Regions from separate parts of the Bradyrhizobium sp. SZCCHNGR1005 genome, predicted to be linked through region 1. Evidence: riboswitches for the same ligand, from Rfam matches in the RefSeq annotation. Region 1 holds a riboswitch; each other region holds the start of a gene.
The links. A riboswitch is a leader RNA that binds a small molecule or an ion and turns the genes downstream of it on or off. The one in region 1 is predicted to bind S-adenosylmethionine.
Positions count from the first base shown of each region.

Region 2: linked by a shared signal. The riboswitch ahead of QXZ85_RS16975 (homoserine O-acetyltransferase) and the one ahead of QXZ85_RS24005 (O-succinylhomoserine sulfhydrylase) in region 1 are both predicted to bind S-adenosylmethionine.
Region 3: linked by a shared signal. The riboswitch ahead of QXZ85_RS00555 (GNAT family N-acetyltransferase) and the one ahead of QXZ85_RS24005 (O-succinylhomoserine sulfhydrylase) in region 1 are both predicted to bind S-adenosylmethionine.

Region 1 is NZ_JAUEZC010000006.1:60,594-70,469, reverse strand. Features, by position in the region: gene QXZ85_RS24050 (AMP-dependent synthetase/ligase) at 1-1,620, shown strand, start outside; tRNA gene QXZ85_RS24045 (tRNA-Gly) at 1,647-1,720, opposite strand; gene QXZ85_RS24040 (SPW repeat protein) at 1,952-2,377, shown strand; gene QXZ85_RS24035 (methylated-DNA--[protein]-cysteine S-methyltransferase) at 2,514-3,086, shown strand; gene QXZ85_RS24030 (helix-turn-helix transcriptional regulator) at 3,096-3,935, shown strand; gene QXZ85_RS24025 (VOC family protein) at 3,987-4,346, shown strand; gene QXZ85_RS24020 (SRPBCC family protein) at 4,362-4,760, shown strand; gene QXZ85_RS24015 (hypothetical protein) at 4,757-5,284, shown strand; gene QXZ85_RS24010 (2'-deoxycytidine 5'-triphosphate deaminase) at 5,303-6,409, opposite strand; SAM riboswitch at 6,523-6,602, shown strand; gene QXZ85_RS24005 (O-succinylhomoserine sulfhydrylase) at 6,676-7,878, shown strand; gene QXZ85_RS24000 (SGNH/GDSL hydrolase family protein) at 7,990-9,075, opposite strand; gene QXZ85_RS23995 (SGNH/GDSL hydrolase family protein) at 9,144-9,876, opposite strand, start outside.
Region 2 is NZ_JAUEZC010000003.1:970,132-980,007, reverse strand. Features, by position in the region: gene ftsE (cell division ATP-binding protein FtsE) at 1-566, shown strand, start outside; gene QXZ85_RS17015 (ABC transporter permease) at 559-1,527, shown strand; gene QXZ85_RS17010 (YdcF family protein) at 1,691-2,404, shown strand; gene QXZ85_RS17005 (lysophospholipid acyltransferase family protein) at 2,417-3,184, shown strand; gene QXZ85_RS17000 (gamma-glutamylcyclotransferase) at 3,187-3,786, opposite strand; gene QXZ85_RS16995 (DUF2125 domain-containing protein) at 3,886-5,070, shown strand; gene QXZ85_RS16990 (prephenate/arogenate dehydrogenase family protein) at 5,089-6,024, opposite strand; gene hisC (histidinol-phosphate transaminase) at 6,021-7,118, opposite strand; gene QXZ85_RS16980 (chorismate mutase) at 7,164-7,997, opposite strand; SAM riboswitch at 8,176-8,255, shown strand; gene QXZ85_RS16975 (homoserine O-acetyltransferase) at 8,347-9,564, shown strand; gene metW (methionine biosynthesis protein MetW) at 9,567-9,876, shown strand, end outside.
Region 3 is NZ_JAUEZC010000001.1:126,158-136,033, reverse strand. Features, by position in the region: gene QXZ85_RS00580 (sugar kinase) at 1-603, opposite strand, end outside; gene QXZ85_RS00575 (Glu/Leu/Phe/Val dehydrogenase) at 810-2,069, shown strand; gene QXZ85_RS00570 (VOC family protein) at 2,066-2,914, shown strand; gene rocD (ornithine--oxo-acid transaminase) at 2,959-4,173, opposite strand; gene QXZ85_RS00560 (hypothetical protein) at 5,330-7,165, opposite strand; gene QXZ85_RS00555 (GNAT family N-acetyltransferase) at 7,457-7,927, opposite strand; SAM-I-IV-variant riboswitch at 7,973-8,082, opposite strand; gene QXZ85_RS00550 (hypothetical protein) at 8,411-9,199, shown strand; gene QXZ85_RS00545 (uridylate kinase) at 9,274-9,876, opposite strand, start outside.

The DNA of each region.
Region 1 (9,876 bases):
CCGAACGGGATCGCACATGTCGCGATGGATCAAGCGGCGCTGTCGCGCGGCCTGGTCCCAGTGCCGATGCACGCGATCGATAACCCGGACAGCATCGCCTACATCCTCGCAGACTCGGGCGCACAATTACTGTTCGTGGATTCCGGCGCGCGCTGGAACGAGATCGTAGCGGTCGGCGATGCGCTTCCGACTCTCAGGCGAGTCGTGTGCGCGACTCTCGAGTCCACGCCGGAGCTTGCGAAGACCGACCCGCGCGTCATCAGCTTGGACGCTTGGCTTGCCGCCGCAGCGCCGACCGCCTTGCAGCCTCAAGAGGTTGCGGCGCAGCCCAGCGATCTTGCCGCCATCGTCTACACCTCGGGCACGACCGGGCGGCCGAAGGGCGTCACGCTCTCGCACCATAACGTCGTGGCGAATCTCAAGGCCATCCACCAGCTGCTCTCAGCCGAGCAGGACGATGTCTTCCTCTCGTTCCTGCCGCTGTCGCATACTTTCGAGCGCACCTGCGGCTATTATTATCCGATCGCGCTCGGCGCCTGCGTCGCCTATGCGCGTTCTGTGAAGCAGCTTCCCGAAGACCTGATCGCGGTGCGGCCGACGCTTCTGATCTCGGTGCCGCGAATCTATGAGCGCATCTATTCGCTGGTGCTGCATCATCGCGCGAGCGCCGGGCCGGTCGAGCGCGCCTTGCTCGATCTGACGCTCTCGATCGGCGGCCGGCGCTTCGATGCGCGCCAGTCCGGGGGCAAGGCCGCGTCATTGTTGGACCGTTTGGCGTGGCCGCTCCTGAACCGGCTCGTCGCCACCACCGTGCTCAAGCAATTCGGCGGACGCCTGCGCGTGGCCGTCAGCGGCGGCGCACCGATCGCCGAACCCGTGGTGCGGCTTTTCCTCGCGCTTGGGCTGGACGTGCTGCAGGGCTATGGGATGACCGAGACATCGCCCGTTGTCGCCGTCAACACGCCGGACGACAATGATCCACGCACGGTGGGACGCGCACTGCCGGGCATCGAGGTCAAGCTCGGCCAAAATGACGAGCTCCTGGTCCGCGGCCCCAGCGTGATGCTCGGCTATTGGCGCAAGCCGGAGGAAACCACCCGGGTCAAAGAGGCCGACGGCTGGCTGCATACCGGCGATCAGGCCCGCATCGAGAGCGGGCGCATCACCATCACTGGCCGGATCAAGGACATCCTGGTCACCTCGACCGGAGAGAAGATCGCCCCTGCAGATCTCGAAACCGCGATTCTGACCGACCCACTGTTCGATCAGGCGCTCGTCATCGGGGAAAATCGCCCATTCCTGGCCGCTCTCGTCGTGCTTAACCCAAAGGGCTGGGCCGAGCAGCAGAAGAAGCTCGCCGTGCATGGCCTGCGAGGCCCGGAGGTCGAGGCGGCGTCGCTGCTTCGGCACATCGCCCGCACCGTGAAAAGCTATCCGGCCTATGCGACGCCGAAAGCGGTGTGGTGGACACTCGAGCCCTGGACCATCCATGCCGGACTGATCACCCCGACGCTCAAGAACAAGCGCCCGGCGCTGGAGCGCCACTTCGCCAAGGAGATCGACGCCATGTACGCCAAACGGCCGGGAGCGGACAAGCCACTGTCCGGGCCCAAAGGCTAGGCCGGTCAGGGCCATCCGGGGCAAATTGGAGCGGGCGAAGGGAATCGAACCCTCGTATGCAGCTTGGGAAGCTGCCGTTCTACCATTGAACTACGCCCGCGCAGGCCCATGATTAGCCGAGACCGCGCTCTCCGCCAAGCGGCTTGTTGGCGGCGCGAACTTCTGCCCTTTCGAACACCCGGCGGCGGGACAGACGCCCCGCCGATCGCCTGATCTTGATCCGCCACATTACGAGGCGCTGGAACCAAAGTGGGACGCGGCGCTTGTGTAGCGTGAGGTCGTAAGCGGCTCTGTGTCATTGCCGCGATCGGCCGGGCACGGAGCCATATCCATGATCAGCCCCCTCATCGCCCGCAAGACCCGGGCCACGCTGTGGAGCCCATCGGCGCTCGACCTCTACACTTTGCTCTGCGGCATCTTCCTGGCGGCCTCCCCGTGGCTGTTCGGCTTCACCCGGGCGTCCGGGCGGCTGGATGCCGAAATCGGTGGCTACGCCCTGATCGCGCTATCCGCCGCCGGCGTCCTCGCCTTCGCAGATTGGGAGGAGTGGCTGAAGCTGGCGCTCGGTCTCTGGCTCATCGCCGCGCCTTGGCTGCTCGGCTTCGTCCATAGCTCCGCGATGCATGTCAGCATCTCGATCGGCCTGATCGTGACCTTCCTGACTCTCCTGGAGCTCTGGCTGGCCCACGACCCGGACTTTGCGGAGGACGCGCGGGCGGCTCGCGCCGCTGAGGCCGGGACATCACATCCAGATTGACACCACGCCGGTGCGGTTTAGCGGTCGCCCCCGATTGAGCCGCGCCCTGTCGCGGCGCATCATGTTTACAACTCGTACAAACCCGATGCGGCCAATCGTGACGAAGATATGATCCGTTCCAGGGTGGGGTGGCGTCATGGGGCGTGGGTATACGATCTTCGATACGGCGATCGGCCGCTGCGGCATTGCCTGGAGTGATGCCGGTGTCGTCGGAGTGCAATTGCCGGAGGCACGCGAGATCGAGACACGCCGGCGGCTATTCAAGCAATTTCCCGAAGCGCGCGAGCTTCGTCCGCCCGAAAATGCCGAACTTGCCATCGAGGGCATCGTCCTCATGCTGCGCGGCCAGCAGGCCGAGTTCGCCGATGTCAGCCTCGACATGACCGGCATCACGCCGTTCAACCAGCGCGTCTACGATTATCTCCGCCGCATCCCGCGCGGCGAAACGCGCAAGCCGGACGAGATCGCAGCCAGCCTGCATGTCACGGGCGCGCTGTATTCGGTCGCACAGGCGCTGACGAGGAATCCATTTCCGCTGATCGTGCCTTGCCATCGCGTGCTCGCCGGAGGAGGGATCGACAGGATCTCGCCCAACTGGGGCGCGATCTCCCAGCGTCGGCTGCTGTCGCTTGAAGGCGCAGCGCCGCAGACCGGCCTCACTTTGTTCGACGCCCTGCTCAAGGTTGATCACTCGCGCGCCGCTCACTAGGTTCGGGGGATGGCAACTTCCATCCTGCTCACTGGCCGTTCGGTTACGGTTTCCGCGTTCCGCTGCACCGCGGCTCCGGGCGAGCGGCCCTATGTCGAGCAGTTCGAAAGCCATTCCGTCTCCTACGTGCGCAAAGGCAGCTTCGGTTGCCACCACCGCGGCCGGTTCTTTGAGCTGGTCGCAGGCTCGGTCCTCATCGGACATCCCGGCGACGAGTTCATGTGTACGCATGACCACGTCTGTGGCGACGAATGCCTGTCGTTCTTTCTCGCACCCGAGCTGGTGCAGGAGATCGGCGGCAGCAAGGACGTCTGGCAGGCCGGCGCCGCACCTCCGCTGCCCGAGCTGATGGTGATCGGCGAACTCGCCCAGGCCGCGGCCGCGGGGAACAGCGACCTCGGCCTCGACGAGATCGGCCACGTGTTCGCCAGCCGGTTCGTTGCAAGCATCTCCGGCAAGCCGGCGAAACCAGCGGCGGCGACCGCGCGTGACCGCCGCCGTGCGGTTGAGACCGCGCTGTGGATCGATGCCAATTCGCATCGTGCCGTCGACCTCGAAAGCGCCGCGTACCAGGCTGGGGTCAGCCCATTCCATTTCCTCAGGCTGTTTGCGGCCGCACTCGGCGTCACCCCGCATCAATACCTGTTGCGCTCTCGGCTGCGCCATGCCGCGCAGAGGCTCAGCGAGGACGAGGCGCCCGTGACCGACATCGCCTACGATGTCGGCTTTGCCGATCTCTCTAACTTCACCCGCACATTCACCCGCGCAGCCGGCGTTTCGCCATTGAAGTTCCGCCAAGCATCAAGGGGCATGCGCAAGATTTTCCAAGAACGCCTGAGCCGCCATTGACTAGGTGATCGCCATGGCGCGCGACCGTTGCGCGCAACATGGAGATCATTGATGTACGATCATGTCGGTTTGCGGGTGAACGACCTTGAGGCAAGCGTGCGGTTCTACACGTCCGTGTTGGCGCCGCTTGGCCATGTGCTGTGCTCAAAGGATGAGACTTCGGCGGGCTTCGGCCCGAAAGGCGCTCCGGCGCTGTGGTTGCACCTCACCAGAGCCGAACGGCATGGCGGCGCACATGTCGCCTTCCGCGCGCCTGATCATGCAGCGGTGAGTAAATTCCACAGCGAAGGGCTCAAGGCCGGCGGAGCCGACAATGGCACGGCCGGACCGCGTCCCGATTACAGCCCGACCTATTACGCCGCCTTCCTGATCGATCTCGACGGCAACAACATCGAAGCGGTCTGCGTTTGAGCGGGAGGACGCATTATGGCATCCATTCACAAGGATATTCCGATTGACGCGCCGGCTGCTGCGGCATGGGACGCGGTGCGCGATTTCGCGGCGGTGCATATACGGCTTGCTCCAGGTTTCGTGCTCGACGCCAAACTCGACGATGATGTGCGTATCCTGACATTCGCCAATGGGAGCGTGGCACGCGAGAGGCTGGTCGACTGCGACGACGCGCGACGACGCCTCGTCTACTCCGTGGCCCACGAGCGCATCACCCAACACAGCGCCTCGGTCCAGATCGTCCCCGATGGCGAAACCCGCTGCCGGATGATCTGGATCACCGACGTGCTGCCGCATGAGATCGCCCCCTATATCGATGGGCAGATGGAGCTCGGTGCGGCAGCCATGCAGAAGGCGCTGGGAGGCAGCTCATGACCACATCGGCATTTCTCGACGCGCTCGGCGCTGACGGTCCGTCTGCCGATCGTGCCGACAAAATGGGCCTTTATGGCCGCTTCATCGGCTCATGGGATCTCGACGTCGTGCATTTCCCCGAGAATGCACCGATGCGGCGGCGCAATGGCGAGTGGCATTTCGGCTGGGTGCTCGAAGGCCGTGCCGTTCAGGATGTCTGGATCGTGCCACAGCGCGGGCAGCGGGACCGCGGCGATGGGCCGGGCCCTTACGGCACGACGCTGCGGATCTACGACACCAGGCTTGACGCCTGGCGCATCCAATGGTCCGAGCCGGTCGGCCAGATCTTTCTGCAGATGATCGGCCGTGCCGAAGGCGACGATATCGTGCAGCTCGGCACCGACGAGAACGGCCGGATGATCCGCTGGAGCTTTCGCGACATCACGGATCATTCGTTTCTCTGGCGTGGCGACAGCTCCACTGACGGGGGAACGAACTGGCGTCTCGTCACCGAGTTCAGGGCCATCCGCCGCAGCCGAACGTGAGCGCGCGCCCGACGTCGCCTACGGCCGGAAATGCTTCGACAGCTTCAGGCCCTGTGCCTGGTAGTTGGAGCCGATGCGCTGGCCATACAGCGCATCGGGCCGCGCCAGCATCCTTTCATAGACCAGGCGCCCGACGATCTGGCCATGCTCGAGGATGAACGGCACCTCGCGCGAACGCACTTCCAGCACCGCGCGGGAGCCCTGCCCGCCAGCACCGGCATAGCCGAAGCCCGGATCGAAGAAACCGGCATAGTGGACACGGAATTCGCCGACCAGCGGATCGAACGGCACCATCTCCGCGGCATAGTCCGGCGGGACCTGGACAGCTTCTTTCGAAGCGAGAATGTAGAATTCGCCGGGATCGAGAATGAGGCTGCCGTCGGGGCGCGCCTTGATCGGCTCCCAGAATTCCTCCACCGCATAACCGCCGCGGCGATCGACATCGACGACGCCCGTGTGGCGCTTGGCACGATAGCCGACAAAACCGCCCGCGTTCTCGCCGGACAGATCGACCGACAGCGCCACGCCGCCGGCCAGATCGGCATCATCGCGATCGACCAGCCGCTCGGCCTGATGCAGCGCATTCAGCTCATCGGCTGACAGCACCGCGTCACGATAGCGGAAGCGGACCTGCGACAGCCGCGAACCTTCGCGCAACAGAACCGGAAATGTCTTCGGACTGATCTCCGCATAAAGCGGTCCGTGATAGCCGGCGCCGATCATGTCGAAGCGGCGGGTGCCGTCGGCGATCACGCGCGTGAACACATCGAGACGGCCGGTAGAACTCTTCGGATTGGCCGCGGCGACGATGTCCTTGGGCAGCGCGAGGCTTTCCAACAGCGGCACGATGTAGACGCAATTGGTCTCGAGCACCGCGCCATCGGCAAGCGAGAATTCGTGCAGCTTCAGTTCGTCGATCCGTTCTGCCACGGTCGCGCCGGGCCCGGGCAGGAAGCTCGCGCGGACGCGGTAAGCGATGTCGCCCAACCTCAAATCGAGGCTGGCCGGCTGGATCTGGCTCTCGACGAAATCATATTCGGGGATGATCAGGCCGGCGTCCGCCATCTGCGCGATCAAGCGATCGGGCAGGATGCCATTGGCATCGGCGGCGAGCGAAAGCGGCAAAACCTGGTCCCTCGTGACTGGCTGGAATATCAGCCCTGCCCCTAAAACATAGGGGTTCTTACGCGTTATCCGATGGCCGGCTTGACGAAAAGGCTGGAGGCGACTAAGAGCACGACTTATCCCGTGGTGATTTGAGCCGGCCGGCTTGCAGCCACGTTAAACAAGTCGCTAAACAGGCCGGGGACCCATGTGATCCCGGCCGTGAGGAGAGCTCTCCCAGGCCGGTTTTTTGTGACCATTTTCCTGATGGTCATGATGGAGGTCATATGTCCAAATCTGCCGCCACCCCCTCGTTGACCCAATACCGCCCCGAGACCCGACTGGTGCATTCCGGCACGCTGCGGTCGGAATTCGGCGAGACTGCCGAGGCGCTGTTCCTCACCCAGGGCTTCGTTTACGCCAGCGCGGAGGAATGCGAGGCCCGGTTCAAGGGCGAGGATCCCGGCTTCATCTATTCGCGCTTCTCCAACCCGACCACGGCAATGTTCGAGCGCCGCATGGCCGAACTCGAGGGCGCCGAGACCGCCCGCTCCGCGGCCACGGGCATGGCGGCGGTGACCACCGCGATCCTGGCGCCGTTGCGCGCCGGCGACCATGTCGTCGCCTCGAAGGCGATGTTCGGCTCCTGCCGTTACGTGGTCGAGGACCTGCTGCCGCGCTACGGCATCGAATCCACCCTGGTCGACGGCCTCGATCTCGACCAGTGGCAGCGCGCGGTCAGGCCGAATACCAAGAGCTTCTTCCTGGAAAGCCCGACCAACCCGACGCTCGACGTGCTCGACATCGGTGCAATCGCCGAGATCGCGCATGCTCATGGCGCGCGGCTGATCGTCGACAACGTATTCGCCACGCCGATCTGGCAGAGCCCGCTGGCGCTCGGCGCCGACGTCGTGGTCTATTCCGCAACCAAGCACATCGACGGCCAGGGCCGCTGTCTCGGCGGCGTCATCCTGTCGTCGGAGGCCTTCATCGCCGAGCACATCCACAATTTCATGCGCCAGACCGGCCCGTCGATATCGCCGTTCAACGCCTGGGTGCTGCTGAAGGGCCTGGAGACGCTCGCGGTGCGCGTCCGCGCCCAGACCGAGACTGCGGCGAAGATCGCCGATGTCCTTGCGAGCCACCCGAAGATCTCGCGGCTGGTCTATCCCGGCCGCGACGATCATCCGCAGGCCGCCACCGTGAAGAAGCAGATGCGCGCCGGCTCCACGCTGGTGGGCTTCGAGGTCAAGGGCGGCAAGGCCGCGGCCTTCCGCGTGCTCAACGCGCTCAAGCTCGCCAAGATCTCCAACAATCTCGGCGATGCCAAGACGCTGGTCACCCATCCCGCCACCACCACCCATCAGCGGCTGACGCCGGAGGCCCGCGCCGAGCTCGGCATCAGCGAAGGCTTCATCCGCTTCTCCACCGGGCTCGAACATGTCGACGACCTGATCGCCGATCTGGATGCGGCGCTGGCGAAAGCGTGATCGCGAAGGGCGAGTAGGGAGTAGTAAGAAACCCCTATTCGCTGCTTGCCCTGTCGATCGAGATCCCGGGCCCGCGCGCGGACGTGCGCCCCGGGATGACGCCTGACGGCGTCACATCGGCCGATAGGTCAGGACGTCCGCCGGCAGGTTAACGCCGAGCTTGACCTGTCCGACCGACTTGATGATGTCGTCGCCGAGCAACTGCGCGAAACAGGCATAGCCCCAATCGTTCATATGCAGGCCGTCGGCGATGACGAAATCGTTGATCGGGATCGATTGCTGCTCGTGCCAATCGCGCATCACCTCGAAACGGGGAAAGATGCCGACGTGATGCAGCTCGGCGACATGGCTGAGCAGCTTGATCATCTTGTTGGCCCGCTCGGGACGTTCGATCACGCGCGGCGAATATTGCAGGTCGACCAGCACGATGTCGGCGCTCGCGGCCTGGATCTTCGCCACACCGTCGTCGACGAGCTTGGCCGTATCGGCGGGATCGAGATCGCGCAGCACCGCGTTGGTGCCGACCTGCCAGATCACGAGATCCGGATGCCGGTCGATAACCGAGTCCTGCAGCCGCTTCATCATCTCAGGGGCATCCTCGCCACCGATGCCGGCATTGATGACGCTGATGTCTGCCATCGGGTATTGCCGGCGCAACTGCGCGGCCAAGCGGTTCGGATAGGTGTATTCCGGCCCGCTCGATCCGTAACCCTGCGTGGACGAGGAGCCGAAGGCGACGATGACGACCGGCAGGCCGGAGGCGAGCTTGTTTGCCACATGGGGCAGCGAGCCAAACGACTTCGGCCCGCCCTTCGGCGGCAGGCAGGGCACGCGGTTCAGGATATCGCTGGCGGATTTGGCAACCTGCTTGACCCTGTCGATGGCCCTTTCGGTGAAGCTCTTCGGCGCGGCCGGATTGGCAGCTGAGGATGACTGAGGGACCAAGCCGGACGTGCCAGGCGAGGTCGCCGGCTGCGGGTTCGGAGCTTGGACGGCCGGCCCCTGATGCATGACCGCAACCTGCGCCGGAGACGGCTTCTGAGCCGCGCCCGTTGCGAGGTGCCCAATGGTCGGCTTCAGCTCCGGCGTCGGCGACACTTGCGCCTCACCAGACGGCGCTGGCGCGGTCTGGGCCGCAGCCTGGTTCACAGTCTGCGCATGGAGCGATGGTGTCGAAATGGCGAGAGCGATCGCCATGAGAGTCGACGAGGTCAACCCTCGAACTACGCGTTGACAACTCATTAACGTCATAAACCCCAGAGATCCTAATTCTGCTGCGCCGGTCCCAGTTGGGCCGCATCGATGATGAATTTCGAGAGCGCCCGGCCGATGCAATCGTGAACCTGTTTGGCAAGCTCGATCCCGTGCGTCGGATTGAACAGGTCGAAATTGCCCTGCTCGTTCCACTGCCGCATGATCGCGAACCGATCGAACAGCGGCACGTCGCGCTCCTGCGCGACGACGCGCATGTTGTCGATGTAAGGCGGCACGGAAATCATGGTTTCGGTGCGCGGACTATATTGCAAATTCATCAAGACCACGTCCGCCCCCGCGTTCTGCAGCTCCGTCACGCCCTTGTTGACCGCCGCGCGAAAGTCATCCGGATCGATGGCTCGCATGGCATCGACCGTCCCCGTCTGCCAGATCACCAGATTAGGCTTTTTTCCTTCCAGCACCTTAACGAAGCTGCCGGCCATCTCCTCGGCCGTCCTCTTCGGCTGCAATTCGACGGCAAGATTAACGGTGACCAAAGGAAGTTTTTCCTTCAGGGCAGCCTGCAGCCGAAAGGGATAGGCGTTGTTGTCCGATGTGCTCACGATCGCCGAGGAGCGGCTGCCGAGCACCAGGATATCGAGCGGCTGGCCGTTCTTCACCGCATCGGCAACCTTCGTCAGCCGGCTTTCGGTGGCGAGCAGATAGGGCGGTACCTCGCAGTTCGGGGCGGCGTTTTCCTCGGCGCGCGCCGCCGTCGCCAGCATCATCGCCAGCATCAGGAGC
Region 2 (9,876 bases), on a different contig from region 1:
TCCTGACCGGACCATCCGGCGCCGGCAAGACCTCGCTCTTGAAGCTGTTGTTCCTGTCCCTGCGGCCGACCCGGGGATTGGTCAATCTGTTCGGTTATGATGTCTCGCTGCTCGGCAAGGACGAGATCGCCGATTTGCGCAAGCGGATCGGCATTGTGCTGCAGGATTTCCGCCTGCTCGATCACATGACGACCTATGAAAACGTGGCGCTGCCGTTCCGTGTCATTGGGCGCGAGGAGTCGAGCTACCGCAAGGAAGTCATCGATCTCCTGAAATGGGTGGGCCTGGGCGAGCGCATGGACGCACTTCCGCCCATTCTGTCTGGTGGTGAGAAGCAGCGTGCGGCGATCGCGCGCGCCGTGATCTCGCGGCCGCAGCTTCTGCTGGCGGACGAGCCGACCGGCAACGTCGATCCGACTTTGGGCCGCCGGCTATTGCGGCTCTTCATCGAGCTCAACCGATCGGGGACTGCGGTTATCATTGCAACCCACGACATCACGCTGATGGACCAGTATGAGGCCCGCCGGCTGGTGCTGCATCAGGGACGGCTGCACATCTATGAGTAGCGTGGACGATCGCGGCCTTCTGGTCGACCTTGGCGACGACCGCCCGCAACTGCCGGCGCAGGCGCGCATCGTATCTCCCATCGTGCCGCGGGCGTCGATCGCCGGCCGCGCATTGGTGGCGGTGGTGGCCATCATGACCTTCCTCGCCTCCATCACGACCGGAACGGTGATGCTGATCAGCGAATCGGCCGCCGAATGGCAGTCGGAGGTTGCGAGCGAGATCACCGTGCAGGTGCGCCCCAAGACCGGCCGCGATCTCGAGCGTGACACCGCGGCGGTGGCGGAGGCGATGAAGGCGCAGCCGGGCATCGTCGAGGTGAAACCGTTCACCAAGGAGGAATCCGGCAAGCTGCTGGAGCCTTGGCTCGGCAGCGGCCTTTCTTTCGACGAACTGCCGGTCCCGCGCGTGATCATCGCGCGGGTTCAGCCCGGCACGGCGTTCGACCTTGCCGGGCTGCGCGACCGCGTGACCGCGATCGCGCCGAATGCCAGCGTCGACGATCACCGCGCCTGGATCGACCGGATGCGGTCCATGACCGGTGCCACTCTGCTCGCAGGCGTCGGCATTCTCGTGCTGGTCATTGTCGCGACCTTCATCTCGGTATCCTTCGCAACGCGCGGCGCCATGTCCGCGAATCGGCCGATCGTGGAGGTGCTGCATTTCGTCGGTGCGGGCGACCGCTACATTGCCAATCATTTCCTGCGCCATTTCCTGCAACTCGGTCTCGAGGGCGGCGTGATCGGCGGCGGCATTGCCATGCTCGGCTTCGGTTTCTCCGAGTCGATTGCCAACTGGTTCTCGGGCACGCCGGTCGGCGACCAGTTCGCGGCATTGCTGGGCACCTTTTCGCTGCGGCCGCTCGGCTATGTCGTGATCGCGGTGCAGGCGGTGGTGATCGCGGCGGTCACCGGCTGGGCCGCACGTCGAACCCTGTTCACAACGCTCGCAAGTATCGACTGATCGGGGACGGAGTTCCCGCTGGCGGATTTCACTTGAACCGAAAACTGCTTAAAATCGTCTGCGCCGGAGATGCAAATCGCGCCTGTGCTCACCTGCATCGGGCAGAGGGCCGCGCGGCGGAATGGACGTCGCGGCGCTTGAAGAGAGGATTGCCAGACGTCGCATGGTGCCTGAGACCGACGATATGCGCCCCAAGCCTCCCCGCTATCGGGTGGCAGGCTGCGCTGTGGCGGGGATGGGGGTCGTGCTGGCGCTCGGCTTCCTGGTGGCCGCGTTCGGTTTCGTCGGTTTCCTTTCGCAATTGCGCGGCGCCGAGATCAAGCCGGAGCGCCAGGCCGACGGCATCGTGGTCCTCACCGGCGGTTCGTCGCGCGTGTCCGACGCCGTCGAGCTCCTGGCCGGCGGCTATGGCAGGCGGCTGTTGATCTCGGGCGTGCATCCGACCAACGATGCCAACGACATCTCGCGCTCGCTGCCGGAGGCGCGGTCCTTCATTGCCTGCTGCGTCGATCTGGATTATTCCGCGGTCAATACCCGCAGCAATGCTGCGCAGACCCGGCGCTGGGCGCATGAGCGCGGCTTCAAGTCGCTGATTGTGGTGACCTCGAATTATCACATGCCCCGCGCCATCGTGGAGCTCTCGCACGCGATGCCGGACATCGATCTCATTCCCTATGCCGTGGTCGGTGAGCGGTGGCGGGACGAGCCGTGGTGGACCAGCGGCCCGACCCTGCGGCTGCTCTTCTCCGAATATGCGAAATATGTTGCCGCCGAGCTCAGGGTACGTCTGGCCGATTTCGGCCTCGATCTCATGCCGGAGGCAGAGCCGCCGAGCGGCGCGCTATCCCGGCGTCCGGCGACGGCCCAGGCCAATTGAACAGGATCCGCGATGGTTTCGATCTTTCTGCGCTCGCTGCTGTTCAACATCCTGTTCTATCCGGTGTTCGTCTTCTGGGCGCTGGTCGCGCTGCCGACGCTTCTGATGTCCCGGAAAGCGTTGCTACGGGTCGCCAATTGGTGGGCGCAGACCAACATTCTGTTGATGCGCTTCATCTGCAACATCAGGGTCGAATATCGCGGCGTCGAAAAGATTCCGAAGGGGCCATTGATCGTCGCCGCCAAACACCAGTCGATGTGGGAGACCATCTCGCTGTTGCACTTCTTCGACGAGCCGTTCTTCGTGCTGAAGCGCGAGCTCAGGCGCATTCCGATTTTCGGCCTTTTCCTGATCAAGGCCGATATGGTCGCGATCGACCGCAGCGCCGGCACGCGCGCCTTGATGAAGATCGTGCGCCGCGCATCGGAAGAGGTGAAGCGCGGCCGCCAGTTCGTGATCTTTCCGGAAGGCACGCGCAGGCCTCCGGGCGCGCCGCCGCACTACAAGCCCGGCGTCGGCCTGATCTATGTCGATTGCGGCGTGCCCTGCCTGCCGGTCGCGCTCAACTCCGGCCTGTTCTGGCCGCGCAATTCCTTCATGCGCTATCCCGGCACGCTCGTCGTCGAGTTCCTTGATCCGCTGCCGCCGGGCCTGCCGCGGGATGAATTTCTGTCGCGTATGCAGGCCACGATCGAGGATGCGACCGATCGCCTCGTCGCCGCCGGTCAGGCTGAGCAAGCGCAGCTGTTCGGCCGTGTGCCACAGGCGGCGAAGGCCTGAGGCTATGTTCCGTCGTCTGCTACCGAATGCAGCGCATGGCCCTCGCCGTGCAGCATCAGCGCCAGCCGGTGCAGCTGCGCGTCGCGAAACCCCTGGGCTTCGATTGCTTTCACCGTCGAGAGCACGTAGTCGCGATTGGCGCCGGACTGGCCGTGGCCCTGGCTCACATGGCTCAGCTGCTCGGCCAGCGACAGTCGGCCGGCATATTGCACATGACCGCGATCGACCACATAGGTGAGGGCGCTGACCCGCTGGCGCGCCTCGTCCTCCAGCCACACCGATCGCATCACCTCGCGATAGACGGATGTGACCTGCTCGCGCGCGCGCAAATAGGCGACCACCGCCGCTCGGTTCTGTTCCGCAACCCGAAACGCGATCCCGCGGCAGGCGCCGCCGCGATCAAGCCCGAGCACCAGTCCGGGCTTCTCTGGTGTGCCACGATGGACGAAGGAGTACACACAGAGCGCGCGGTGCTCACCGATCAGGCGCGCCGGAACCTGCTCGATAAAGTCGAATCCCGGACGCCACATCAGCGAGCCGTAGCCGAAGACCCAGAGATCGCCGTGGGGAAGTTCACTGACAGACAGAGTCATTGCCGACATCGGGTTGGAGGCCATAAGGGTGGTGGTCGCGATTTGTTAACTTAAATACACATTCCGTGATCGCTTTATCGCCAAAATTGCTCCGCAAAGGGTCCCCGCATGTCCGATATGACGTCAGCGCCGCGCAGGCGCCCGCTATGGGGGCTCTTCATCGCTCCCGTCCTGCTCCTGATCGCCGCGGTGGCATGGAGCGTGTTCTGGTTCTTTGCCGCTTCGCAGGTCGATGTCCAGGCCGACGCCTGGCGTGCGCGAGAGGCGAAGTCCGGACGCGTCTATGATTGCGCGCGGCGCTCGGTCGCCGGCTTCCCGTTCCGCCTCGAGGTTCGCTGCGGCGACCCAAGCGTTTCCCTGTTCTCGCAAGCCGTCGGCACGCCGCTGATGACGGCCAAGCTCGGCGAAATTCTGGTCGTGGCCCAGGTCTATGACCCCAAGCGTCTGATCGCGGAATTCAAGGGGCCTGCAACCATCTCGAACGGCAGCGATCCCGCCTCGTTTGCGGTGAACTGGCAGCTCGGCCAGGCCAGCGTCTATGGCCTGCCCGTGGCACCACAACGCGGCGCATTGGTGTTCGACGCTCCCACGATCGATCGAATCGACGGTGCGGCTCGCGCGCCGCTTGCGCGCGCCGATCACATCGAACTGCACGGCCGCCTCGCCGAGGGGGCGCCGACCGATCATCCCGTGATCGAAGCCGCGCTGCAGATCGCGAACGGCAGCATTCAAGGGGGTCATCCGTTGCTCGCCGAGCCGTTCAATGCCGACATCCAGACGCGCGTTTCGGGATTGAGCGATTTTCGGCCCAAGCCCTGGCCGGTGCGATTTCGTGAGATCCAGGCTGCCGGCGGCCACATCGACATCGTGCAATCGCGGATTCAGCAGGGCGAACTGCTCGCGGTCGCTTCCGGCACGCTCAGTCTGACAGCCAGCGGTAACATCGATGGCGAGTTGCAGATGACCGTCGCTGGGCTCGACAAGGTGATCCCCGCGCTTGGGATCGACAAGATGCTCGACAACGGCGTGCCGCAGTCGACGCTCGACCGCGTTGCGCCCGGGGTGAAGTCGCAGGATCTCAACAACCTTTTCGGCGCGCTCGATCGCGCGATTCCAGGGCTTGGCAAGGTGGTGAAACAGAACGCCAATGCCGGCGTCGCCGCCGGCATCAATGCTCTGGGCAAGGAAGTCGTGTTGGAAGGGCGTAAGGCGCGCAGCTTTCCATTGCGCATCTCCGATGGGGCGGTCGTGCTCGGCCCGTTCAAAGTGGCGCAGATCCCGCCACTGTTCTAGCGCGCGGCCCGTCCGCCGTTACGACGGCTCGATCTGCGGTAGCGGCCGGCCGAAATCGGGCGCTGCCGAATCCTGCCCGATCTCGACGATGCCGCGGCGAATCGCGCGCGTCCGGGTGAAATGCTCGAACAACGCCTGCCCGTCGCCGCGTCGGATCGCGCGTGTCAGCTTGGCGAGATCCTCATTGAAGGTGCCGAGCATTTCCAGGACGGCATCCTTGTTGTTCAAGAACACGTCGCGCCACATCGTCGGATCCGACGCGGCGATGCGGGTGAAGTCGCGGAAGCCGCCCGCGGAAAATTTGATCACCTCGGATTCCGTCACCTGCGCCAGCTCCTCGGCGGTGCCGACGATCGTGTAGGCGATCAGATGCGGCAGATGGCTGGTGATGGCGAGCACGAGATCATGATGGTCCGGTGTCATGATCTCGACCTTGGCGCCGAGCGCAGCCCAGAACGCGCGGAGGCGCGCGACCGCATCGGCATCGGTGCCGACCGGCGGCGTCAGGATGCACCAGCGATTGATGAAGAGTTCCGCAAACCCGGAGTCGGGGCCGGAATTCTCGGTGCCGGCAACCGGATGCGCCGGCACGAAATGCACACCTGCCGGCAAATGCGGAGCCATGTCGCGCACGATGGCGCCCTTGACCGAGCCGACATCGGAGATGATCGCGCCGTCCTTCAGTGAGCCCGCGATCTCCTGCGCCACAGGCCCGCAGGCGCCGACGGGAATGCAGAGGATGACGAGGTCGGCGTCCTTCACCGCCTCCGCATTGCTCTCCACCACGCGGTCGACGATGCCGAGCTCGGCGACACGAGCCCGCGTCTCCTTCGAGCGCGCTGTGGTGACGATCTCACCGGCCAGCCCATGCAGGCGCGCGGCGCGCGCGATCGAGCCGCCGATCAGGCCGAATCCGATCAGCGCGACGCGCTCGAATTTCGCCGCGCTCGTCACTTCGTCCCCATGAATTCGCGCAAACCCTCCAACACCAGGCGATTGGCCTCTTCGGAGCCGATCGTCATCCGCAGCGCATGCGGCAGCTGATAGTTGTTGAGCGCGCGCAGCACCAGGCCGCGCCGGGTCAGGAATTCGTCGGCCTCGGCGGCCGTCTTGCCCTTCTCGGTCGGGAAGTGGATCAGGATGAAGTTCGTCACGCTCGGCGTCACCTTCAGGCCGAGCTTGCCGATCTCCTCGCTGAGCCTGTTGCGCCATTCTTCCGTGTACGTCTTGGACGTCTGCACATGCGCACTGTCCTCGATCGCAGCGACCGCGGCGAGCATGGCCGGCGTGGAGACGTTGAACGGTCCACGGATGCGGTTGACCGCATCGACGATATGGGCCGGGCCGAACATCCAGCCGACGCGTAGCGCGGCGAGCCCGTGAATCTTGGAAAAAGTGTGGGTCATCACGGTGTTCTCGGTCGTGGCGACCAGCTCGATGCCGACCTCATAGTCGTTGCGCGACACGTAGTCGGAATAGGCCGCGTCCAAAACCAGTACGACGTTGGAGGGCAGGCCGGCGCGCAGCCGCTTGACCTCGTCGAACGGGATGTAGGTGCCAGTCGGATTGTTCGGGTTGGCGAGCCAGACCAGCTTGGTGCGCGGCGTGACCGCCTGCAGGATGGCGTTGACATCCGCGGTCAGGTTCTTCTCCGGTGCGATCACGTTCTTGGCGCCGCGGCCCATCGTGGCGATCGGATAAACCAAAAAGCCGTGCGTGGTGGAGATCGCCTCGTCGCCGTGGCCGAGAAAGGTGTGTGCCAGCAGGTTGAGGATCTCGTCGGAGCCGGCGCCGCAGATGATCCGATCGGGATCGAGGCCGTAGGCGCGGCCGATCGCCTGGCGCAGCACCCGCGAGGTGCCTTCCGGGTAGTCCTCCAGATGCGTCGCCGCGTGCGTGAAGGCCGCGATCGCCTTCGGCGAGGGGCCAAACGGGGTCTCATTGGCCGAAAGCTTGAACACCTTGCGGCCCGGCTCCGGCTTCGGGCTCTTGCCGGGGGTGTAGGGCGCAATATCGAGGATGCCGGGATTCGGCACGGGGCGGGACATCATTCAACTCCGGGAAACCGCAGGATCAGGCCAGAGCCATCAACCCTAGCTCGGCACCGTATAGCGCTTTGCATGGCCGCCGACGAGGGCCGTCGAGCGTACCGAGGCGCCCGCCGCGATCAGGGCTGCCCTGATTTTTTCGAGGTTCGAGGGGGCCTCGATGGAGACCAACAGGGCCGCGCTGTCGAAGGCGGTATCCGGCACCGCTACGATGTCCGCCAGCGGCGACAGCGCTCGCGCCACCTGCGCATTCCAGCCCGACACGCGGATGCTCCAGGTCTCGACCTCCAACAGCAGGGCATCGTCGGCCACGCGGGAGATCGCAAACACCGGCAGCGCCGCCGGATGGTCGGCGCGCTCCAGGAAAGGCAGCCGGGCGATGATCTTCGGCGCGCCGGCCGGCTCGAGCGTGATCCACCACGGCGTATGCCCTGACGTCGCCGAGACCAGCGCCAGATCGCCCTTCGATTTCGCTGCCGCCTCGACGGCGGCCTGGGCGCTGAAATGCGCCACATAGGGCACGATGAAGCCGAAATGGAACCGCGCGGAATCCCGCATCGCAGCCTCGCCGACCGAGACGTCGGCGTGCGCGCAGAACGGCGCCTGCACGTAGGTGAAGCTGGAGACGATGATGCGCCAGATGCTCTCGACCGTATCGAGCGGCAGGATGCCGCGATGGCGCTGCACCAGGCGCTTCATCATGTCGGCCTCGCGCGCCGGCCGGAAGGCCGAGCCGACCTCCTGCGTCTTCTTCACCTGGATCAGGCGGTCGATGATGTCGCCGCGCTGCATCAACAACCGATGCATCTGCTCGTCGATCGCGTCGATCTCCTTGCGCAGATCGGCAAGCGAGGGCGGGGCGGGAGGCGTCTCGGGCATTTGCGGCATCTCTTGGCTGGTCCTGCGGTGCAGGCGAGCGTCGTTCTGTCCTACAGATCAGGCGCGTGCAACATCAAGTTTACCCGATCGAGCGCCCGGAAGCGCTACAGTTGCAACATGGCGGCGTGCCGTCGATTCCGGCTTGCCTTGACGTCGGCCGCCCGCCGGACTACGTTGTTGGTCATTCCGTGGTCATTTGAGCCGGCCGGCTTGCAGCCACGTTAAACAATTCGCTAAACAGGCCGGGGACAGTTCTGATCCCGGCCGAACCTAATTTCGGGCCGGGTTTTTTTATGGCCTGATATGTCACGTGGTTCGGGAGCTCCGGCGACCGCCGGGGTCTAGAGACATGACAGGCCTGACGCCCAAATCGAACTCGCCGAAGTCACGACGCGTGATCCCGCCGGAGGAGCGCTCGCACGAGGTCGATCATCCGAACTCGCCGGTTGCAAAGTTCGGCGCCGATCAGCCGCTCCGGCTCGACTGCGGGGTCGATCTCGCGCCGTTCCAGATCGCCTACCAGACCTATGGCGAGCTCAATGCCGACAGATCGAACGCCATCCTGGTCTGCCACGCCCTGACCGGCGATCAGCATGTCGCCAATCGCCATCCGATGACCGGCAAGCCGGGCTGGTGGGAGACGCTGGTCGGCCCGGGCCGTCCACTCGATACCAACCGTTACTTCATCATCTGCTCGAACGTGATCGGCGGCTGCATGGGTTCGACCGGCCCCGCCTCGCTCAATCCGGCGACGGGCAAGGCCTGGGGCCTGGATTTCCCGATCATCACCATTCCGGACATGGTGCGCGCCCAGGCGATGCTGATCGACCATCTCGGCATCGAGACGCTGTTTGCGGTGGTCGGCGGCTCCATGGGCGGCATGCAGGTGCTGCAATGGACTGTGGCCTATCCGACCCGCGTGTTCGCGGCGCTCGCGATCGCCTGCGCTACGCGTCACTCGGCGCAGAATATCGCCTTCCATGAGCTCGGCCGGCAGGCGGTGATGGCCGATCCGGATTGGGATCACGGCCGCTATGCCGACAAGGGCGTTCATCCGCATCGCGGGCTCGCGGTGGCGCGGATGGCCGCGCACATCACTTATTTGTCGGACGCGGCGCTGCATCGCAAGTTCGGTCGCCGCATGCAGGACCGCGACCTGCCGACCTTTTCCTTCGATGCCGATTTCCAGGTCGAGAGCTATCTGCGCTACCAGGGCTCGTCCTTCGTGGAGCGCTTCGATGCCAACGCCTATCTCTATCTGACCCGCGCGATGGACTACTTCGATATCGCCGCCGATCATGATGGCGTGCTGGCCGAAGCTTTCCGCGGCATTCAGACCCGTTTCTGCGTCGTGTCCTTCACCAGCGACTGGCTGTTTCCGACGCCGGAGTCGCGGGCGCTGGTGCATGCGCTCAACGCGTCGAGCGCACGGGTCTCTTTCGCGGAGATCGAAACCGACAAAGGTCATGATGCCTTCCTGCTCGATGTCCCCGAGTTCTTCGACATCGCCCGTGCCTTCCTCGAGTCCGCCGGCAAGGCACGCGGGCTGACCACACCCGGAGTCTGACCATGGCGCTGCAAGAGGTGCTGCCGCTGAACGGCGTTACGGAGCGCGAAGGGCTCGCCTATCGCCCCGACCATCTGCTGATTGCCAAGATGGTCGAGCGCGGCTCCAAGGTGCTCGACATCGGTTGTGGCGACGGCGATCTCCTGCAGTTGCTTGAGAGCCGCGGCATCGACGGTCGCGGCATCGAGCTGTCGCGCGAAGGCGTCAACCACTGCGTGGCGAAGGGGCTTGCGGTGGTGCAGGGCGACGCCGACACCGACCTCGTCGATTATCCCGACGACGCGTTCGACTACGTGATCCTGTCGCAGACCC
Region 3 (9,876 bases), on a different contig from region 1:
GATGCCACCGACCCGGCAACCTCGGCTCTTGAGATAATCCAGCATCTTCTCCGGCGTCAGGTCCATCTGCTCGCACAGCCGCTCGGCGACGATGGCGACGTCGATGAATTCCAGCAGCTCATGGGTGTTGGTCCGCAGGCCGCCGCCGTCGAGCGAGGTCAGGATGCCCGCCTCGCGGCACAATTTGGCATAATGGATGGCGGCGTCCGGCTGATGGCCGTCGACATGCAGGGCGCGGCAATTGCCGAGATTGAGCAGCGGAAAAGGATGGATATGGGCGTCGTCCCGGCAGCGGACGATCGCCCGCTTGCCGTCCTTCGGCATGATGAAGGACAGCGACGAGGAGTTGACCTTCCGCGGATGCATCGAGATGCCGTATTTCGCGCACATGTCCTGGAACATGCGACCCAGCCAGTCATTCGCCAGCGTGGCGATCAGGTCCGGCACGATCCCCAGCTTGGCGCAGCAAAATGCTGCCGTCACCGCATTGCCGCCGAACGAGACCGCGTAATCCGAAGCGACATGTTTCTCGTCCCCGGTCGGCAGATGGTCGGTAATGAACGTGACGTCGATGTAGGTCTGTCCGATAAAGAGGGCCTGCATAAGATCTTCCGTCATCCGCTAAAGGGGGTGTTCCGGCACCGCCTTACCAGATTAGCAATCGGAGGAGACGGATCAACGCTGAAATTGTTGGCAGATTCGTCACGATTGCGCTTCAGATGGGCCGAGATACAACGGAGGCCCCCTGCCGGAGCGGCGGCATGCGCGCTATCCTGCAACGGGCGCAGATTCGAAACCAGGAGCGATCGATGACGGTCTATGCGGGTCCGGTGTTCGACATGGCGGCCAAGCAATTCAATGTGATCGCCGATCATCTTGGTATCCCAGGCGACGAGCGCGACCGCCTGCTCCTGCCCAAGCGCGCCATCACGGTGTCTTGTCCGATCCACCGGGACGACGGCACCATCGCCGTGTTCGAAGGCTATCGGGTTCAGCACCTCCTGACGATGGGACCGACCAAGGGCGGCACGCGATTCGCGCCTACTGTCGATATCGGAGAGGTGGCGGCGCTCGCGATCTGGATGAGCTGGAAGTGCGCCCTGGTCGGGCTGCCCTACGGCGGCGCCAAGGGTGGGGTGAATGTCGACCTGAGCCAGCTGTCGAAACGCGAGCTGGAGTCGCTGTCGCGCCGCTACATGCAGGAGATGATTCCCTTCGTTGGTCCGCACACCGACGTGATGGCGCCGGACATGGGTACCAACGAGCAGGTCATGGCCTGGTTCATGGACACTTATTCCATGTACCAGGGCCAGACCGTGATGGAGATCGTCACCGGAAAGCCGGTGTTTTCCGGAGGGACTTTGGGCCGCCGCGAGGCGACCGGGCGCGGGGTGGCCCATCTCGCCCGGCGCGTGATGGATGTCCTTGCTATCGAGCCGACCAAGGCCACCGCGGTCGTGCAGGGGTTCGGCAACGTCGGCTCCTATGCGGCGCTTGGGCTGCATCTGATGGGCATGAAGGTGATCGCGGTCAGCGACCATACCGGTGCGCTGCACGATCACCGCGGGCTCGACATCCCCGCGCTCATGGATCATGCGGTCAAGCACGGCAGCATCGCCGGTTTCGCGACCGAGCTTGCGTTCGATCCGGCCAAAATCCTGACGCTTGCTTGCGATGTGTTGGTTCCGGCCGCGGTCGAGCGCGTGATCGATGCGCGGGTTGCGGAAAATCTCAAATGCCGCGTGCTGGCGGAAGCGGCCAATGGCCCGACCACGCCCGATGCCGATCTGGTGCTCGAGCAGCGGCGCAAGGAGATTTTCCTGATCCCAGACATTCTCTGCAACTCCGGCGGCGTCGTGGTCAGCTATTTCGAATGGGTGCAGGATCTGCAGCAATTGTTCTGGGAGGAAGAGGAGGTGATGCGGCGGGAGTATCAGATCCTGGACCGCGCCTTCGAGCACATGCTTGCGCGCGTGCGCGCCGACAACGTCGCGCACCGGACCGCAGCGATGGCGATCGGCGTGGAAAAGGTCCGCGCAGCCAAGAACTCGCGAGGGCTGTTTCCGTGATCACGGGTCTCGACCATATCGTCGTTCTCATCGAGGACATCCAGGCGGCCACGACCGCGTACGAGACCTTGCTCGGCCGAAAGCCCTCATGGAAAAATGCCGACGATGGTGCCGAACGCGTGCTGTTCACGCTCGACAATATGACGCTCGAACTGATGGCGCCGTCGGGCAATAGCGTCGCCGCCGACCGCATCCGCAACGTCATCAAGATCTGGGGCGAGGGCCTCGCCAGCATCTGCTTTGCCACCAACGACGTCGCGAAGATGCATCGGAGACTGGAGCGGGTCGCGCTGAAGCCGGACCCGATTGTCGAGGTCAGCAACACCGACACGCTGTCCGGCGCGAGCCTGCATTGGAAGCGCACCCGCGCTGCCACCGAGCTGACCCGCGGGGTCCGCATGTTCTTTCTCGAGCTTGCGGCGGAGCGGCCGCGATCGCTCGCCACGGCGGATTCGCCGGTCCTCGGGCTCGATCACGTGGTGATATCGACCGAGGATCCCGAACGCTCCGCCGCGCTCTATGGCGCGCGGCTCGGCCTCGACATGGCGCTCGACCGAACCCACCAGGAGTGGGGACAGCTGATGTTCTTCCGCTGTGGCGACCTGATCGTCGAGGTCGTGAAGCGTCCGGTGGCCGGCGGGGATGCGGTGCATGACAAATTGTGGGGCTTGAGCTGGCGCGTGGCCGATATCGATGCCGCGCGCGAGCGTCTGCTGGCGGCTGGCGTCCAGGTCTCGGAGCCGCGGGCGGGGCGCAAGCCGGGCACGCGCGTCATGAGCCTCTACAGCGGCACCTGCGGCATTCATACGCTGGTCCTGGAATGGACCGCCAAGACAGAGGTCTGACCGGGGCTTTCCGCAGCAGCAAGGGCCGAGGACGAAGACCGCCGTCACGCGACCTCCTGCATCAACGTCGCGCCGATCTGCTCCAGCGCCCACTCGACCTGATCCCTCGTGATGACGAGCGGCGGGGCGAAGCGGATGGTGTGCTCGTGGGTGTCCTTGGCGAGGATGCCGCGCGCCTGCAGCGCCTCGCAAATGCGGCGCGCGGGGCCGGCCTCCTTGTGCAGCTCGACCGCCAGCATCAATCCACGTCCGCGCACAGCGCGGATGGTGTTGGCGCGGATGCTCCTCAACCCTTCGAGAAAGTGCGCGCCCTGCAAGGCGGCATTCTCGATCATGCCTTCCTCGACCAGCACCCGCAGCGCTGCGCGGGCCACCGCGCAGGCCAGCGGATTGCCGCCGAAGGTCGAGCCGTGCTGGCCGGGCTTCAAGGTGCCGAGCACGGCGTGGTTGGAGAGCACCGCCGAGACTGGATAGAAGCCGCCGGACAGGGCCTTGCCAAGCAAGGTGACGTCGGCCTCGATGCCGTCATGCTGTTCCGCCAGCAGCCGGCCGGTGCGGCCAAGCCCGGTCTGGATCTCGTCGAGGATCAGCATCACATTGTTGACGGTGCAGAGTTGTCGCACCTCGGCGAAATAGCCCGATGGCGGAATGATCACGCCGGCCTCGCCCTGGATCGGCTCGGCCAGGAAGGCCACGGTGTTCGGCCCGATCGCAGCTTCCAGCGCCCTGGCATCGCCGAACGGGATGATCCTGAAGCCCGGCGCAAACGGCCCGAAATGATCGCGCGCCACTGGATCGGTGGAAAAGCCGATGATGCCGAGCGTGCGGCCGTGGAAATTGTCGGCACAGACGATGATCTCGGCCAACCCATCGGGCACGCCCTTGACCTCATAGCCCCATTTGCGCACCGCCTTGATCGCGCTCTCCACCGCCTCGGCGCCGCTGTTCATCGGCAGCACCCTGTGGGCGCCGGTCAGCGCTGCGATCTCCTCATAGAACGGCGCGAGCTGGTCGTTGTGAAAGGCGCGCGACGTCAAGGTCAGCCGTCCCGCCTGTTCGATCATGGCGGCCAGGATCTTCGGGTGGCAGTGCCCCTGGTTGACGGCCGAATAGGCCGAGAGGCAATCGAGATAACGGTTGCCGTCGGTGTCCCATACGAACACCCCTTCGCCGCGCGAGAGCACGACGCCGAGCGGCTTGTAGTTCTGCGCGCCGAGCCGCGCCTCCGTCGCGATGAATGGATTGACCGGTGCAGACATGTTCGTCACCGCTGCTGTTGTCGGCTGCAGGCCGGGGGCGGGGAACGTCACGCCGCGCAGAGCCTGATGTCGTGAGCTTGCGGACATCGCTGCCGCAAAACCGAGCCTCGTCGTCGGCCACTATAGGCCTGCGATGGTGTTCGGTCGATGATCGCGATGTTGCCGGGGGGCATTTCTGTCCGGTGCCCAGAGTTATCAAGCTGCCGCCGAGAATGCTGTGCGCTCCCTCTCCCGCTTGCGGGGGAGGGCTGGGGTGGGGGCGCCTGATCGGCAGTCTTTGTGATGTTACCCCGACCTCGAGAGCGCGCATCAGTGGACAGGTCCGGCCATGGCGGACAAGTCGTCGCTCGCGCGCCTCGCAATGACGGTGGTGAGACATAAGTTCACCTTCTCGCGGCGCTGTCGCGTCCGAGCTATGCTGCAAAACCTGCCCTCTTCAAGCAGAGGGCACGGGGAATGCCGGGCGCTGGCCGCACCCATGGCCCGCCTGCAGCAAAAAATGCAGGCGGCAGGTACCACAGGTTCAGCCGAGACATCCCGGCATTCCCCGCGCAATGGTTTTAACGGCTGCTTCGCGTTCTCCCCGGTGCGCCGGGCTTTTTGGCCACCGTTTGCGCATGATGCTTACGCATCAGCGCGGCATCAGCGTCGGGATGCCAGGACCACGCGACTTGACCGTGCGCATCAACGTCGTTCGTCGGCGCGGATCAACCACGCTGCAACATCGACACGCCCACCGCATCCCGCCGCAACGTCCGTGACGATCGCGAAACGCCCCTCGTATCGAGACGGGATGACGACAGTCAATCACGATTTCTGATAAAACGAAAGAGGAATATTTCTCCGAAGCGGGCTGGATAGCGGGATGCGCTTGAAGCGGCTCGCGAAATGAGTTTTTCGGCGCGGGCTGTACGGACAGCGCAAGCAGGCCGGAGACCAGCAGGCGGCGCAGATGGACTGTATTGCGCCGTCCACCGAGTTGTCCGACAACGCACCTCTCATCAGAGTCCGGGAATGCCCGTTAAGGGCGATTTCCGGACATGCCAGAGGCGCCCGACCGTGTCGCGAATGACCCTAACCGGAAAGTCGCGTAACACAAAAGATAATGGGGTGATCTCGTGCAACGTGTTCATATAGCGATCGCGGGCCTGCGAGCTCAGTCCGATAATCGGCCCGCAATCTTTACGAGGGCCTCGGCTGTCGTGTTCTTGTAAGGCTGCGCGTACGCGATCTGCATGGCCTCGGCGAAGCTCGCCATAGCATCGGCCGTGAGGCCCGCCTTCGCCTGCGCACCGCCGATTGACGCTAGGGCTTCGACCTGATCGCGCCCCCAGGTGACGTGTTGCGTCACCTGCTTCGCCTGGTCGATCCTGCCGGCTTCAGCCCGGGCCTTGGCAATCGACGCGAGCAGCTCGGAGCGACGATAGAGATTGTCCTCGGCCCCGGCGGCATCGATTGCTTCGGCGATCCGTCCAGCCTCGGCGAGCCCCTCGGCGACGACGCCTTGCCCTTGGGGAATGATATCAGGACCCAGCCTGAGCGCCGACGCGTTTTGAAAGGCGTCCACCGTCCTGCCGGCTCTTGCTTGCGCCTTGGCGATCGCGCGCAGTGCATAGCGACGGTCATAGTCGACGTTGACGAGCTTGCCATCGCTCATGACCTTTGCGACATATCCCGACGTAGCCATGGTACCGCCGATCAGTCGGGTGACATGGAGGGCTTCATCGATCAGATCAGCATCCGCTTGTGAGACGGCGATTTTCGACAAAAGCCCGTCGTTCGGTTGGAACGACAACGCAGCTTGGACGGCCCGGTCGAAGGACGCGATCGATTGTGTGGCCATGCCGGCCTTCGCTTGCGCCTTGGCAATGGCGTGCCAAGCGAAGGCGCGTGGTTTGTCCTGATCGATTGGCTCCGCGAGCGCGATTGCTTGGTCCAGGCGGCCGTTGTTCGCCAACGTCGTTGCGATAAGGCAGAGCACGGTGGCGCGCTGCTCTCCATCCGTGAAGGCGGCGACGAAATCTCGGACATTATCAGGGACCTTGGCCTTCACAGGCGAACTGGGCGTCGTCGCCTCATCGGCGATGAGATCGGGCGTCAGCCGAGGCTCGAGAATGTGCCCGAGCACGATGCCGCGCTCCCATGGGTCATCGATCGAGCGCGCAACTTCCAAGGCCGAACCGACCGCACCGGCCCGCGCTAGCGCGACGCCAATGGCTGCAAACGTCTGGGCGCGCTCCATCGAGCGCGGGACCAGTCTCGCAACCCGCATGGCGTCGGCGACTTTTCCCGCGCGGGCCTGCGCTTGCGCGATGATGGCGAGCGCCGGGATGAATTCCGAGGGGTGATGAACGCCCGTCGTCGCTATGGGCGGCGGATACCGCTGTTCGAACGCTAGCACTGTTTGAAGCGCGGCCACGATCTTGTCGTCCTCTCCCCGCGCCACTGCGCTGGCCCGCAGCTCCCAGGTCACCCGGCGTATGATGAGGGCACGATCCGGCAAGTCCTCGATCGCCTGCACCCGTCGAAGCGCATCGTCAAGCCGGCCAGCATGCCCCTCTTCAATAGCGATCGCCCCGAACGCCGCGGCCCTCACGTGGCGGTTCTCGATCGACTTGGCTGTCTCCAGCGCGTCGGCGAGCTTGCCGGCCTGCGCCTGAGCCTGCGCGATGGTCTCGAATGCTTCGTCGCGACCATAGCTATCCTTGGCGATTGACTTCGCGACCTGCAAGGCCAGATCGATCGTCGTGGCGGCCTCAGTGAACAGGCCGGCCTTCAACTGTGCCTTGGCAATCTCGCCGAGCTTGTGCGCAGACAAATGCGGGTCGTCGATGGTGCGGGCGACCTCTGCGGCCTCACGTAGGACGCAGGCCCGTCTCGGGGCTATGAGGCATTCATCCCAACTGGCGTCGGACGCGTTCGCGACCGATTGAGCGGCTGCACCGCATGCCAAAGCGAGGATGAACGGGCGGATGATGATCGTCCAGATCATGACGTTCCTGACTCCTGCCGCACCTTTCCACCATCGTGCTGTGGCCAGGAAATGGCAATGACTGGATGAGTTCCTGATGCCTAGTCAGTCGGTGTGTTCGACTTCTCCTTCGGGCTGAAAGCGGAAGTTTGCGGAGCGCTAGCGGCGCCGCGAGGCTCTGGAGCCCGGCAGGATTTCAGCTCGGGCGGGATCATGATCCGCCGTTTTGAAACGTCAAGATGGCGGGTTACGCCTCCGGCTCCAACCCGACCTACGCCTCGTTATTCCTTGTCGGCGCATCGCCCTCGACAATCATTTCGTCAGCCATTTCTCGAAGTACAAATTGATCGGGTTGGAAACGTATGGGCCATACGCCGGGCACGGAACGAAACCCTTCGCCCGATAGAGCCTCTGCGCATCGGGAAGAAATTCCGTGGTTTCCAGCCGCAGAACCGACAGCTTGGCGGTCAAGGCCGCTTCCACAACGCGCGTCAGGAGGCTGCTGCCTATTCCAGTTGTCCGAACCTCGGGGACGACATACATGCGCTTCACCTCCCCGGTACCATCCGCGAACATCTGCAGCCCTGCACAGCCGACGGCTTGTCCGGCAATCCGCGCGATAAACATTTGCGTGTCGCCGTGCGCCAGCCGATCGATTGGAGAGCCGTGATTCCTGTCCACCCCGCAGACCTTGTTCAAGAAATCGTCCAGCGCGGTGACGAGGTTGATCAGGTCCGGGGACCTTGCATCGGCCAGCTCAATTTCGACTCTATCGACAGTCATTCTCGTCCCCTTCTTCGAAGAGAGGAGCGCATGACGCCGTGGTGGCTTGTCCCGTTTAGTTGCCGGACCGGCCACATCTTCTTCCGAAGGAAGAAAGCCACCTTGCTCGGGGAGCAGGTTGGCGCTGGGCGTCGGCCCAACTCTTGATGTTGGAGTTGACGATAGCGGGCACTATCGAGCTTGGCAAGCGCGCCCCCAGTTTGAGGAATAACGCGTGGCCGCTCCTGGCCCGAAACGTAAGTCCCGGAACGGAGGGGTTATTTCCGTAGCTGGGGGTACACCGGCTGCGCCATCCGTCTGCCGGCCACGGCGGCCTTTGGCTTGAAGCGAAAGTGTGTCGCGCATGAGTGCTCGACAAGAAATAGCAGTGCATCATATTCTTGCTAAGATGCCAGTCAGGAATCCTTGGTTATTTGGTGAATCGTGAAACTACTCCGGAGGCACGCCAAAACGTCTGTTGTCGCCGCCTGGGTCCTGCTTGTGGTGGCGATCCCGGTCTGCTTTGTTGTCGGCGCGGCGGCGGGCTTCGACAAGTTCTACTTCCCTGCGCATCCGCATGCGACGCTGGATGCGTATGATCTCAACGCATCCAAACTAATCATGGCCGCTGCCGGCCTTGCCGCGGTGCTGTCCTCGGTCGCGTTCGCCTTGGGGTTTCGCGCCACCGCGTCCTTGCTGGTCATTCTGATCTGGACCGCGACCATTGCCGGCAACCAGATTGCCCGTGCCCGCGTCGAACCGGGACCTGATTATTACGAGCGGCATATCGGCCCGGAGGTGTTCCTGGTACCCTGGAAATATGCGGATGCCGGCCCCGGCCGTCCTCCTCGCGACCCTCCCGGCGAGATCGGCTTCACCGTCGATCTCTGCCTGTCCAATCTCGGCGGGCACACCGACATCGATTGTAGCTGGATTCAACAGGTCCGGATTCTTCCAGGTGATAAGGACGTTGCCGATCCGACCCTGGGTTCATGGCGCAAATACCGGTCGGAGATGACTCCCGGTCCCGATCACGACGGGTATCGATCGTTTGATCTGAGCTATCAGCTGCAGCCCGGCGCGCCTACGCGGATCCAGCATTATTTCGTGCGCCTGAATGCGATGGGAGAGCCGACACGGCTCGTGGCATGCCGACTGGACAACGGAAGGTTCTGCACCCACCGCACGCTGGTCGGCGATTATTGGTTTGGCTACGAAGCAGATTTAGCTCAGGGCGACGAGACGTCGGACGCCAAGCTCGCTGCCTTAGTCGAATCCTGGCGACGCAAGTGAGTCGTTCATGGTGGTCAGACAGACGTCAGCTTCTGGCACACTACGGCCCAGCGCGCGGCCGATCGTACTTGAGGTCAGACGGGGCGGTTGATGCGCACCGCCGCAGTCTCGAATTCTCTATTGTCCAGCACAATGTTGGCATTTTGGATGGGTTGACTTAGCCGCTCATAAATCTCGAATGCCGGCGCGTACCGATCCCGGTACAGAGCCTCCGCCGCTTCACGGCCACCGAGTTGGTTGGCGTCGCGCAACGTCCCCCTTTCGCCAGCTGTTTTTACATCGACGTCAACAAATATGACGACTTCCCAAGCATCTCGCAGCTCTGATCGCTGCAAGAATGTCCCATCGACGATCAAGATGTCGCGTTGATTCGCCCTGTGGGTGGGCGCAACGATAGGCTCGTCCTTATCGAGGTCGAAGGAAGCGGTGCTATAGATTAGGCTTCCTCCGGGACCCAGCGGCTCGAGGAGTAACCGCCGGACGGCATCGAGGTCCCGGGCGTCAAAATAATAACCTTCGGCCGAATGGCGACCACGCGCGTAACGTTCGCGCTTCGGTCGATGAAAGCCATCGATAGAGGTGCGAATGGTCGCTCGGCCGATACGGTCGAGTTCATGAGCCATTTCATTGGCGACAGTTGTCTTACCCGATGCAGTTCGGCCGTCGATGGCTACCCG